Regions from separate parts of the Klebsiella grimontii genome, predicted to be linked through region 2. Evidence: predicted binding sites of a transcription regulator. Region 2 holds the regulator's gene; the other holds the start of a gene.
What was found. Region 2 encodes LexA, which represses DNA repair genes until DNA is damaged. Its sites were predicted from a motif close to TNCTGTATGTACATACAGNA; they were not measured.
Positions count from the first base shown of each region.

Region 1: a site for LexA is predicted at 2,180-2,199, ahead of rmuC (DNA recombination protein RmuC). Genes of this name have one in related genera too.

Region 1 is NZ_CP169721.1:5,445,022-5,450,741, reverse strand. It holds gene ACE3MN_RS25535 (transporter substrate-binding domain-containing protein) at 1-258, shown strand, start outside; gene ACE3MN_RS25530 (dienelactone hydrolase family protein) at 262-1,074, opposite strand; gene udp (uridine phosphorylase) at 1,342-2,103, shown strand; gene rmuC (DNA recombination protein RmuC) at 2,242-3,690, shown strand; gene ubiE (bifunctional demethylmenaquinone methyltransferase/2-methoxy-6-polyprenyl-1,4-benzoquinol methylase UbiE) at 3,761-4,516, shown strand; gene ACE3MN_RS25510 (SCP2 domain-containing protein) at 4,530-5,135, shown strand; gene ubiB (ubiquinone biosynthesis regulatory protein kinase UbiB) at 5,132-5,720, shown strand, end outside.
Region 2 is NZ_CP169721.1:5,328,259-5,333,978, forward strand. It holds gene dusA (tRNA dihydrouridine(20/20a) synthase DusA) at 1-416, opposite strand, end outside; gene ACE3MN_RS24960 (cupin domain-containing protein) at 521-1,009, opposite strand; gene zur (zinc uptake transcriptional repressor Zur) at 1,202-1,717, shown strand; gene ACE3MN_RS24970 (CsbD family protein) at 1,808-2,017, opposite strand; gene dinF (MATE family efflux transporter DinF) at 2,154-3,470, opposite strand; gene lexA (transcriptional repressor LexA) at 3,543-4,151, opposite strand; gene ACE3MN_RS24985 (diacylglycerol kinase) at 4,274-4,642, opposite strand; gene plsB (glycerol-3-phosphate 1-O-acyltransferase PlsB) at 4,772-5,720, shown strand, end outside.

The DNA of each region.
Region 1 (5,720 bases), 120 kb from region 2:
ACTTCTCAGGAGGCTATTCAGGCATTCATCCACGGCGAAGGCGATATGGCGGCCGGTATTCGCCAGCCTCTGGAGCAAGCCGCGCAGGAAAACCCGGCGTTACGCGTTCTGCCCGACAGCTTTAGCCAGATACGCCAGGCGATATGCGTCCCGCGCAATGCGCCGCAGCACTATGAATTTATTTGCCGCTGCCTTTCTTCATGGATAGCGGACGGTACTATTGCCGGGATGGTGAAGCGCCATATCGGCAATAGCTGAACTTTAACCGCGCTGACCGCCATGCTGGGCAAACCACGCCAGCATCCGCTGCCAGCCGTCCTTCGCCGACTCTTCATGATAGCTGGCGCGATAGTCGGCGTTAAAAGCGTGATCGGCCTGCGGGTAAACCACGATCTCCGCCGTGGCGTTGGCCGCCCGCAGCGCCTGGCGCATGGTTTCCACCGTATCCTGCGGAATGCTGTCATCTTTCGCGCCATACAGCCCTAAAACCGGCGCGTTGAGATCGACGGCAATATCCACCGGATGCTTCGGCGAATTCAACGTTTTCTCGCCGACCAGTTTGCCGTACCAGGCGACGGCGGCTTTTAGCTGCGGGTTATGCGCAGCGTACAGCCAGGTAATGCGCCCGCCCCAGCAGAAGCCGGTAATCAGCAGGCGATGGGCATCGCCGCCGTGGCGGGAGGCCCAGCTGGCCACGTGATCGAGGTCGGCCAGCACTTGAGAGTCCGGCACTTTTTTAACCAGCCCCTGGAACAGAGAAGGGATGTCGCTGTAATCATTAGGGTCGCCCTGGCGGAAGTACAGCTCTGGAGCGATAGCCAGATACCCCTCTTTCGCCAGACGGCGGCAAATATCGCGAATATGTTCATGCACGCCGAAAATTTCCTGAACCACGATGACGACCGGCAGCGGGCCGTCGACGTTCCCCGGGCGGGCGTGGAATGCCGGCATGTTATCCCCCTGCGAAGGGATTGATGTCTCTCCGGAGACGATGTTCTCATCTGATGTGTGAACGGCAGTGGCGGCGTGCGGCGTGGCTGCAGGTGCAAAGCCGGTTTGCTTAATTGTCGTCATGGTATTCTCCGTACCCTTAATTTGTTAGCGCAGCAATAACTATAGCTGCTCTTGACAGGACGTTAACCAAACACAGTGCCCGAAACAGGCTATCTTTTGTTCAGGCTTCCGCGATTTAGCTTGTTAATGTGATGTATATCACCCTTTTATGGAAAGTTATTGCAATGAATTTCATTCGTGGTGATTGTTGTCACAAAATTGAGCCGACAGCTTCTGTAAAGTACCGTTTTGCTTCTGCTGATAATTCGACCCACAGAGGAGTTTTTTATGTCCAAGTCTGATGTTTTTCATCTCGGCCTCACCAAAAACGATTTACAAGGGGCTACGCTGGCTATCGTCCCTGGCGATCCGGAGCGTGTGGAAAAGATCGCCGCGCTGATGGATAAGCCGGTTAAGCTGGCATCTCACCGTGAATTCACCACCTGGCGCGCGGAGCTGGACGGTAAAGCAGTGATTGTTTGTTCTACCGGTATCGGCGGCCCATCGACCTCTATCGCCGTGGAAGAACTGGCCCAGCTCGGCATCCGTACCTTCCTGCGTATTGGCACCACCGGCGCCATCCAGCCGCACATCAACGTAGGCGATGTTCTGGTGACTACCGCTTCTGTCCGCCTGGACGGTGCAAGTCTGCACTTTGCGCCCATGGAGTTCCCGGCGGTGGCTGATTTTGAATGTACTACCGCGCTGGTTGAAGCGGCGAAATCTATCGGCGCAACCACCCATATCGGCGTGACCGCCTCCTCCGACACCTTCTATCCGGGTCAGGAACGTTACGACACCTTCTCCGGCCGCGTTGTGAGCCGCTTTAAAGGCTCGATGGAAGAGTGGCAGGCGATGGGCGTGATGAACTATGAAATGGAATCCGCCACGCTGCTGACGATGTGCGCCAGCCAGGGCCTGCGCGCCGGGATGGTTGCCGGAGTTATCGTCAACCGTACCCAGCAGGAAATTCCGAACGCGGAAACCATGAAGCAAACCGAAAGCCACGCGGTGAAAATTGTCGTGGAAGCGGCGCGTCGCCTGCTGTAGTTCTTCTCCTTTCCGTAAAGGGCCGGACTCTCCGGCTCTTCTTTTTTGCGTAGCGCCTCGCAGGAAAACCCTTTCCAACTGGACGTTTGTACAGCACAATTCTATTTTGTGCCGTAAGTGGTTGCCGCAGGGGGCGTTGTGGATATTTCGATTATTATGAGTGCCGTTGTGGCGCTGGCCGTGGGCCTGATTGTTGGCTGGCTGGCGACGAAAGCGCACGCCGATCAAATTCGCGCCGATCTTATCGAAGAGCGGCGCGAGCTGGATATTGAACTGAGCGCGGCCCGCCAGCAGCTGGTGCAGGAGTCCCACTGGCGAGAAGAGTGCGAACTGCTCAATAACGAGCTGCGCAGCCTGCGCGATATCAACGCCTCGCTGGAAGCCGATCTCCGTGAAGTGACAACCCGTCTTGAATCCACTCAGCTGCATGCCGAAGATAAAATCCGCCAGATGGTCAACAGCGAGCAGCGGCTTAGCGAGCAGTTTGAGAACCTGGCGAATCGCATCTTTGAGCACAGCAACCGACGGGTGGATGAGCAGAATCGCCAGAGCCTGCACGGCCTGCTGACGCCACTTCGCGAGCAGCTGGATGGTTTTCGCCGTCAGGTGCAGGATAGCTTTGGCCAGGAAGCGCGGGAGCGCCACACCCTGGCCCATGAAATCCGTAATCTCCAGCAGCTTAATGCGCAAATGGCCCAGGAGGCGCTAAACCTGACTCGCGCGCTTAAGGGCGATAACAAAACCCAGGGCAACTGGGGCGAGGTGGTGTTGACCCGCGTGCTGGAAGCGTCCGGGCTGCGGGAGGGCCATGAATATCAGACCCAGGTGAGCATCGAAACGGACAACCGCTCGCGGATGCAGCCTGATGTGATTGTCCGTTTGCCGCAGGGGAAAGACGTGGTTATCGATGCCAAGATGACCCTGGTGGCCTACGAACGCTATTTCAATGCCGAAGATGATTATACCCGTGAAGCGGCGCTGCAGGAGCATATCGCTTCCGTACGCAACCATATGCGCCTGCTGGGGCGTAAAGACTACCAGCAGCTGCCGGGGCTGCGCTCGCTCGACTACGTTCTGATGTTTATCCCGCTGGAGCCGGCCTTCCTGCTGGCGATCGATCGCCAGCCGGAACTCATTAGCGAAGCGCTGAAAAACAACATTATGCTGGTGAGCCCGACCACGCTGCTGGTGGCGCTGCGGACTATCGCCAATCTCTGGCGCTATGAGCATCAGAGCCGTAACGCGCAGAAAATTGCCGAAAGAGCGGGGCGGCTGTACGACAAAATGCGCCTGTTTGTTGACGATATGTCCGCTATCGGCCAGAGCCTGGATAAAGCCCAGGATAACTACCGCCAGGCGATGAAAAAGCTCGCTTCCGGGCGAGGCAACCTGCTGGTGCAGGCGGAATCATTTCGCGAGCTGGGCGTGGAGGTTAAACGTGGGATTAATCCTGACTTAGTCGAACAGGCAACCGCACAGGATGAGGAATACTTCCTTACAGATGACGGTAACGTTCAGGAAGATAACGATTTTTCTTCCGATACGGCCGCTGCCGCCGCGTATGATAACCGCCCTCAGCCGCGTTGAAGCGTATGGGAAGTGCGCTAAACCTGTTACACTCAACGAACATTTTCTTGATAAGCAAGCAGGCATTGAGATGGTTGAGGATTCACAAGAAACGACGCATTTTGGCTTTCAGACTGTCGCCAAAGAGCAGAAAGCTGACATGGTGGCGCATGTATTTCATTCTGTGGCCGCAAAATATGACGTAATGAACGACCTGATGTCGTTCGGCATTCATCGTTTGTGGAAGCGTTTCACCATCGACTGCAGCGGCGTCCGCCGCGGGCAAACCGTATTGGATCTGGCGGGTGGCACCGGCGATCTGACGGCGAAATTCTCTCGTCTGGTGGGCGAAACCGGCCGCGTGATGCTGGCGGATATCAACGACTCAATGCTGAAAATGGGCCGTGAGAAGCTGCGCAACATCGGCATCGTCGGCAACGTGGAATACGTCCAGGCAAACGCTGAAGCGCTGCCTTTTGCGGACAACACCTTTGATTGCATTACGATTTCTTTCGGTCTGCGTAACGTGACCGACAAAGAAAAAGCGCTGCGCTCCATGTATCGCGTATTAAAGCCAGGCGGTCGTCTGCTGGTGCTGGAATTCTCGAAACCGATTATTGAGCCGCTCAGCAAAGCCTACGACGCCTATTCTTTCCATATTCTGCCGCGCGTGGGTGAGCTGGTTGCTAAAGATGCCGAAAGCTATCGTTATCTTGCTGAATCTATTCGAATGCACCCCGATCAGGAGACGCTGAAAGGTATGATGCAGGACGCAGGGTTTGAAAGCGTCGACTACTACAACCTGACGGCAGGCATCGTTGCGCTACACCGCGGTTATAAGTTCTGACAGGAGGGACGCTATGCCTTTCAAACCACTGGTTACCGCCGGTCTTGAGACGGTCCTCAACGCTTTCCTCTGGCGCGATCGGGCGCTGAAACCCGCCCGCCAGCGTCTGCTGGGGAAAGTGCTGCGCGTCGAGCTGCAAGAGCTTTCCGATCCCGTGGTGCTGGTTTTTAGCGAACGCCAGCTGGATGTGCTGGGCGCGTGGGAAGGCGAGGCCGACTGCACCGTGCGTACCCGCCTGAGCGTGCTTCCGCAGCTACGCAATCGCCAGCAGCTTACCGCGCTGATTCGTAGCGGCGATCTCGAAGTAGAGGGCGATCTGCAGGTGGTGCAAAATACCGTCACGCTGTGCGATCTGGCGGAGTTCGATCCGGCTGAACTGCTCGCCCCGTATACCGGTGATGTTGTTGCGGAAGGCTTCGGTAAAGTATTCCGCGGCGGCGCTCGCTTTCTTGTGCATGGCGCTCAGCGCCAGCAGCGCTATGTTGCGGAAGCGATTACCGAAGAGTGGCGCCTGGCGCCGGGTCCGCTGGAGCTGGCCTGGTTTGCAGAGGAAACCGCTGCGGTGGAACGAACCCTGGTCGCGCTGGAAAAACGGCTGGAAACGCTGGAGGGCAAATGACGCCAGGAGAAATACGGCGCCTGTATTTTATCGTCCACACCTTTTTGAGCTACGGGCTGGATGAGCTCATTCCCAAAATGCGTATCACGCTGCCGCTGCGAATCTGGCGGCGGATGCTGTTCTGGATGCCCAATCGCCATAAAGACCGCCCTCTCGGCGAGCGACTGCGCCTCGCATTACAGGAGCTGGGGCCGGTGTGGATCAAATTTGGCCAGATGCTCTCGACCCGTCGCGACCTCTTTCCACCCCATATTGCCGATCAGCTGGCCATGCTGCAGGACCGCGTCGCGCCTTTTGACGGTCTGCAGGCCAAAAAGCAAATTGAGCAAGCCATGGGCGGCCTGCCGGTAGAGGCCTGGTTTGATGACTTCTCGATTGAACCGCTCGCTTCCGCTTCTATTGCCCAGGTGCATACCGCACGTCTGAAAGAGAACGGCAAAGAGGTTGTCATTAAGGTGATTCGCCCGGATATCGTACCGGTTATCAAAGCGGATATGAAGCTCATCTACCGTCTTGCCCGCTGGGTGCCGCGTCTGCTGCCGGACGGCCGCCGTCTTCGCCCGCAGGAAGTGGTTCGCGAATACG
Region 2 (5,720 bases):
ACCGTGACCGGGATCGACACGACGTCGCGCATCGCTTTAATGCAGTCGGCAACCAGCTGCGCGTTCCCCATCAGGCAGGCGCCAAACATACCGTTCTGCACGCGATCGGACGGGCAGCCGACGTTCAGGTTAATTTCATCATAGCCGCGCGCCTGCGCCAGCTTCGCGCAGTGCGCCAGCGCAGCCGGATCGCTGCCGCCGAGCTGCAGGGCGACCGGATGCTCTTCTTCGCTGTAGGCCAGATAGTCGCCCTTGCCGTGAATAATCGCACCGGTGGTCACCATTTCGGTATACAGCAGCGTATGGCGCGACAGCTGACGCAGAAAATAACGGCAGTGTCTGTCGGTCCAGTCGAGCATCGGCGCGATGGAAAAACGGTGAGCGGCGAAAGCAGTAGGCGTTGATTCTGACATCATGGCGAATAAATAAGCATCCGGGTAAAAAGGGGCGCTACTATAGCACAAAGATAAACCACTGACGCATAGCGTCAGCGCTCACCTTTTTTATCCCGCCATAAACGCTATATTTTCCGCGGCTTCCCGTCGTGAGGGCCAAAAAACTGCGGCGGATGGTCAACCCAGCGATCCTGACGCGTGGCGGCATAGCCGGGGTTCAGCGGGTAGTAGATGCGATTGAATTTCTTATTTGCCTCACCAACGACTAACAGGCGCACCTCCTGCTCGGTGTTATTGAGGAAGGTGTGGCAAATGCCGGTTCCGGCAGGAAAACCGACGCTATCCCCCGGCTCCAGCTTCCAGAGGTAGCCGTTAATCCACACCTCAGGATAGCCGTCCAGCACGTAGATGAACTCTTCTTCATCGCTTTCCGCATGCGGGTAAGAGGTACGACGCCCGGGCGGCAGACGTTCATGGTGGATCCCCAGACGATTCAGCCGCAGGCCGCGCGCCAGCGGCGCGCCGATGGAGAAAAGCTCAGTACTGTCGGGATAGGTGGAATCATCCGCACCTTCCAGTTCACGCCAGTGTCGTATGCAATCAGGTCGTTTCATCGTTTTCTCCCGAAAATGAGATGCTTCAGGTATAGCATAAGGCGGCAAGATAGCGCGCCCCAGAAGCGTATGACCGGGGCGACCAACGCACATGTCACACGAAGTGTGACGGCTATATCCCGCCGGGTCTCGGCGTTTTACCGGTATCGTGATAAAGTAACAGTTTCAGATTCACGCGACCAGAGGACGCTCATGGATAAGACCACTTCGCAACAAATGTTAGCGCATGCTGAAAAGCTGTGCGCGCAGCGTGGCGTGCGCCTGACCCCGCAGCGCCTCGAAGTATTGCGTTTGATGAGCCTGCAGCAAGGGGCAATCAGCGCCTATGACCTGCTCGATCTCCTTCGTGAAAAAGAACCTCAGGCGAAACCGCCGACGGTATACCGGGCGCTGGAGTTTTTACTGGAGCAAGGGTTCGTACATAAGGTGGAATCCACCAATAGCTACGTGCTGTGTCACCTTTTCGATCAGCCAACCCACAGCTCGGCGATGTTTATCTGCGACCGCTGCGGCGGCGTCAAAGAAGAGTGTGCGGAAGGCGTCGAAGATATTATGCATACGCTGGCGGCAAGAATGGGGTTCGCTCTGCGCCACAACGTCATTGAGGCTCATGGCCTGTGCGCCGCCTGCGTTGAAGTGGAAGCCTGCAGTACGCCGGGCCACTGCCACCACGACCATACCATCCAGATCAAAAAGAAAGCCCGCTGAGGCGTTAGCCGCAGCGGGAAACAAGGGTAGCGGTACCTCCATGTACCGATCGTGCAGGCAATAACAGTGGGTTAAAACACGGCGTTTTCGCTACCAGCGATAGTCGTTTTTGGTTTCCCAGTCGGTCACTTCTTTCTCTGCCTGGTCTTTGGCGTAACCGTAACGTTCCTGAATTCTGCCCACCAGCTGGTCGCGTTTGCCTTCAATGACGGTCATGTCATCGTCGGTCAGCTTGCCCCATTTTTCTTTCGCTTTACCTTTGAACTGTTTCCAGTTACCGCCGATTTCGTCTTTATTCATCATGCATTCCTCATCGTTCGGTTATCGTTCGGTGAATGAACAGCCCGCTGTGTACCGGACATGACTTAACTATAGATGAGTATTCTGAGTAAGATTTATTATTCGGAATCTTTAACCATCAGATGAACTAAATGCACTATGAAAACCAGGTTCCACGCTGCCAGTGCCGCCGCCAGATAACCGCCAGGGAAGCGCCGCGCAGGGCGAGAAATACCGCCAGCGCCAGCCACAGCCCGTGGTTACCGAGCGCCGGTACGGTTAACAGCGTCAGGGCAAACCCTGCCGCCGCGACCGCCATGCTGTTGCGCATCTCCGCGCCGCGCGTCGCGCCGATAAACATACCGTCCAGCAGGTAACACCAAACGCCGATGACCGGCAGGATCATCTGCCAGACCAGATAGCGATCGGCCAACTGCTGTAGCGAAGGCAGCGAGGTCAGCAACGCGATAATTTGTTCACCGGCAAGGCCGTAAATCAGCGCAAACGCCAGCGCCACCAACCCTGACTGGCGGCAGGCCGCATGCCAGACCGCAAGCAGTTGGCTGTCGTCACGCGCGCCGTAGGCCTGCCCGGAGTGCGCCTCAACGGCATAGGCAAAGCCGTCCAGCGCATAGGCGGTAAAGGTCAGCATCGTCATGAGGACCGCATTGACCGCGACGATATCGGCGCCGAGGCGGGCGCCAAATACCGTCACCGCCCCGAAGCAGAGCTGTAGCAGCAGCGAGCGCAGCATGATGTCGCGATTCAGCGCCAGCAGACGGCGTATATCGCCGCGCCAGGCGTTTTTCAGCATCGACAGGGATACGCCGCGCAGCGCCAGTACGCGCCGCGCCATAAGCAGTCCGATAAAGAAAGTGGCGTATTCTGCCATGACCGTCGCCAGCGCCGCCCCCTGCACGTTCATATGCAGGCCCATCACCAGCCATAAATCGAGCACAATGTTGAGGACGTTGCCGACCACCAGCAGAATCACCGGCGCTCTGGCGTACTGTACGCCCAGCAGCCAACCCAGCAGAACCAGATTCGCCAGCGAGGCCGGCGCGCTTAGCCAGCGAATCTCAAGGAAGCGTCGGGCCTGTTCAAGCACCGCTTCGCTACCGCCGACAATATGCAGCGCCAGGTTTATCAACGGGATCCTGAAAAGCACAATCGCCAGCCCGGCGGCCAGCGCCAGGCCCAGCGGCTGCACCAGCGCGCGCGCCAGCCGCTGCGGATCCCTGGCGCCAAACGCCTGCGCCGTCAGCCCGGTGGTGCTCATACGCAGAAAAAGGAGCAGCATAAAGAGGAAGCTGGTCGCCGTTGCGCCAACCGCCACGCCGCCCAGATAAATCGGGCTGTCGAGATGACCAATAACGGCGGTATCCACCAGCCCCAGCAGCGGAACGGTGATATTGGAGAAGATCATGGGCAGCGCTAAGCGCCACAGGGCTTTGTCGGCGGCGTTAAAAAGCATGGAGAAAGCGCCTAAATGAGGAAAAACGACGCAGCATCATGCTTCAGATGATGATGCTGCGAGATGAAGAGATTATTGCCAGTTGCCGTTGCGGATAACGCCGACGGCCAGGCCTTCAATAGTAAAGCTTTGTTCGCGAAGGTCGACCACGATCGGCGAGAATTCGCTGTTTTCCGGCAGCAATTCCACGACGTTACCCTGTTTTTTCAGACGCTTCACGGTCACTTCTTCGTCGATACGCGCCACAACCACCTGACCATTGCGCACATCCTGCGTTTTATGGACAGCCAGCAGGTCGCCATCGAGAATACCGATATCCTTCATCGACATACCGCTAACACGCAGCAGAAAATCGGCGTTCGGCTTAAACATGGCCGGGTCCACCTGGTAGTGGCCTTCAATGTGCTGCTGCGCTAGCAGCGGCTCACCTGCCGCGACGCGGCCAATAAGCGGCAGACCGGTTTCTTCTTCCGTCAGCAGACGAATACCGCGGGAGGCGCCGGAAACGATCTCGATTGCGCCTTTACGCGCCAGCGCTTTCAGATGCTCTTCCGCCGCGTTTGGGGAGCGAAACCCCAAGCGCTGAGCAATCTCCGCACGCGTCGGCGGCATGCCCGTCTGGCTGATATGATCCCGAATGAGATCAAACACCTCTTGCTGCCTGGTCGTTAACGCTTTCATTCCGCCCCCTGGGTGTATATACAGTTATGCTGTGAGTATATACAGCTAACGGTGATTTTGGAACCACATTTCACACAAAAATCAGGAGTTTCTTTCCGTTTTGCGAGCAGCTACGACAAGACTTAGCGGTAGTTCGCCCACAGCAGCGTTCCCCACGCGATCAGCGCGATGATAATCGCCAGCAGTACCGCCGCCGATCCCATATCTTTCGCTCGCCCCGAAAGCTCATGATGCTCGGGACCGATACGGTCAACCACCGCCTCAATCGCGCTATTGATAATTTCAACTATCATCACTAACAGGACCGAGCTAATGAGCAGCACCCGCGTGATGGCATCGACGTCTAACCAGCAGGCGATCGCCACGGCAATAACGGCCGCGATGCCTTCCTGACGAAATGCGGCCTCATTGACCCACGCCGCACGGAATCCTTTCCAGGAATACCCGGCCGCTTTAATAATTCGGGTTAACCCAGTGGTATTATTGGCCATCAAACAAACCTTTTTATGTAAATGACGTCAATGAGTGTACGCGTTTGCCGCGTTACAACGGAAATTTTGCGCACTTTCTGTTATTCTTGCGGCGCATTTGCATGATTAACCAGAGGCTTCACATCGTCTATGTCTGGCTGGCAACGAATTTACTATAAATTACTGAATTTACCATTAAGGGCGCTGGTAAAAAGCAAGTCGATTCCGGCGCAACCTGCGCAGGAATTAGGCCTGGATACCTCGCGTCCCATTATGTACGTCCTGCCCTACAATTCGAAGGCGGACCTGCTGACGCTGCGCGCGCAATGTCTGGAACATGAGTTACCGGACCCGCTGGAGCCGCTCGAGATCGACGGCGCCCTGCTTCCGCGCTACGTATTTATCCACGGCGGGCCGCGCGTGTTCACCTATTACACGCCGAAAGAAGAGTCTATCAAGCTCTTTCACGACTATCTGGATTTACACCGCAATCATCCCGATCTTGACGTGCAGATGGTGCCGGTTTCGGTGATGTTCGGTCGCGCGCCGGGGCGTGAAAAAGGCGAGGTTAACCCGCCGCTGCGTATGCTCAACGGCATTCAAAAATTCTTCGCCGTTCTGTGGCTGGGCCGCGATAGCTTCGTCCGTTTCTCGCCTTCGGTCTCGCTGCGCAAGATGGCGGACGAGCACGGTACCGATAAAACTATCGCTCAGAAGCTGGCCCGCGTGGCGCGCATGCACTTCGCCCGCCAGCGCCTGGCGGCGGTTGGCCCGCGCCTGCCTGCGCGCCAGGATCTGTTTAATAAACTGCTGGCGTCAAAAGCCATTGCCCGCGCGGTAGAAGACGAAGCGCGCAGCAAGAAAATTTCCCATGAGAAGGCTCAGCAAAACGCTATCGCCCTGATGGAAGAGATCGCCGCGAACTTCTCCTATGAGATGATTCGCTTGACCGACCGCGTGCTGGGCTTTACCTGGAACCGGCTGTATCAGGGTATCAACGTCCATAACGCCGAGCGTGTCCGCCAGCTGGCGCACGAAGGCCACGAGATAGTCTACGTCCCGTGCCACCGCAGCCATATGGACTATCTGCTGCTCTCTT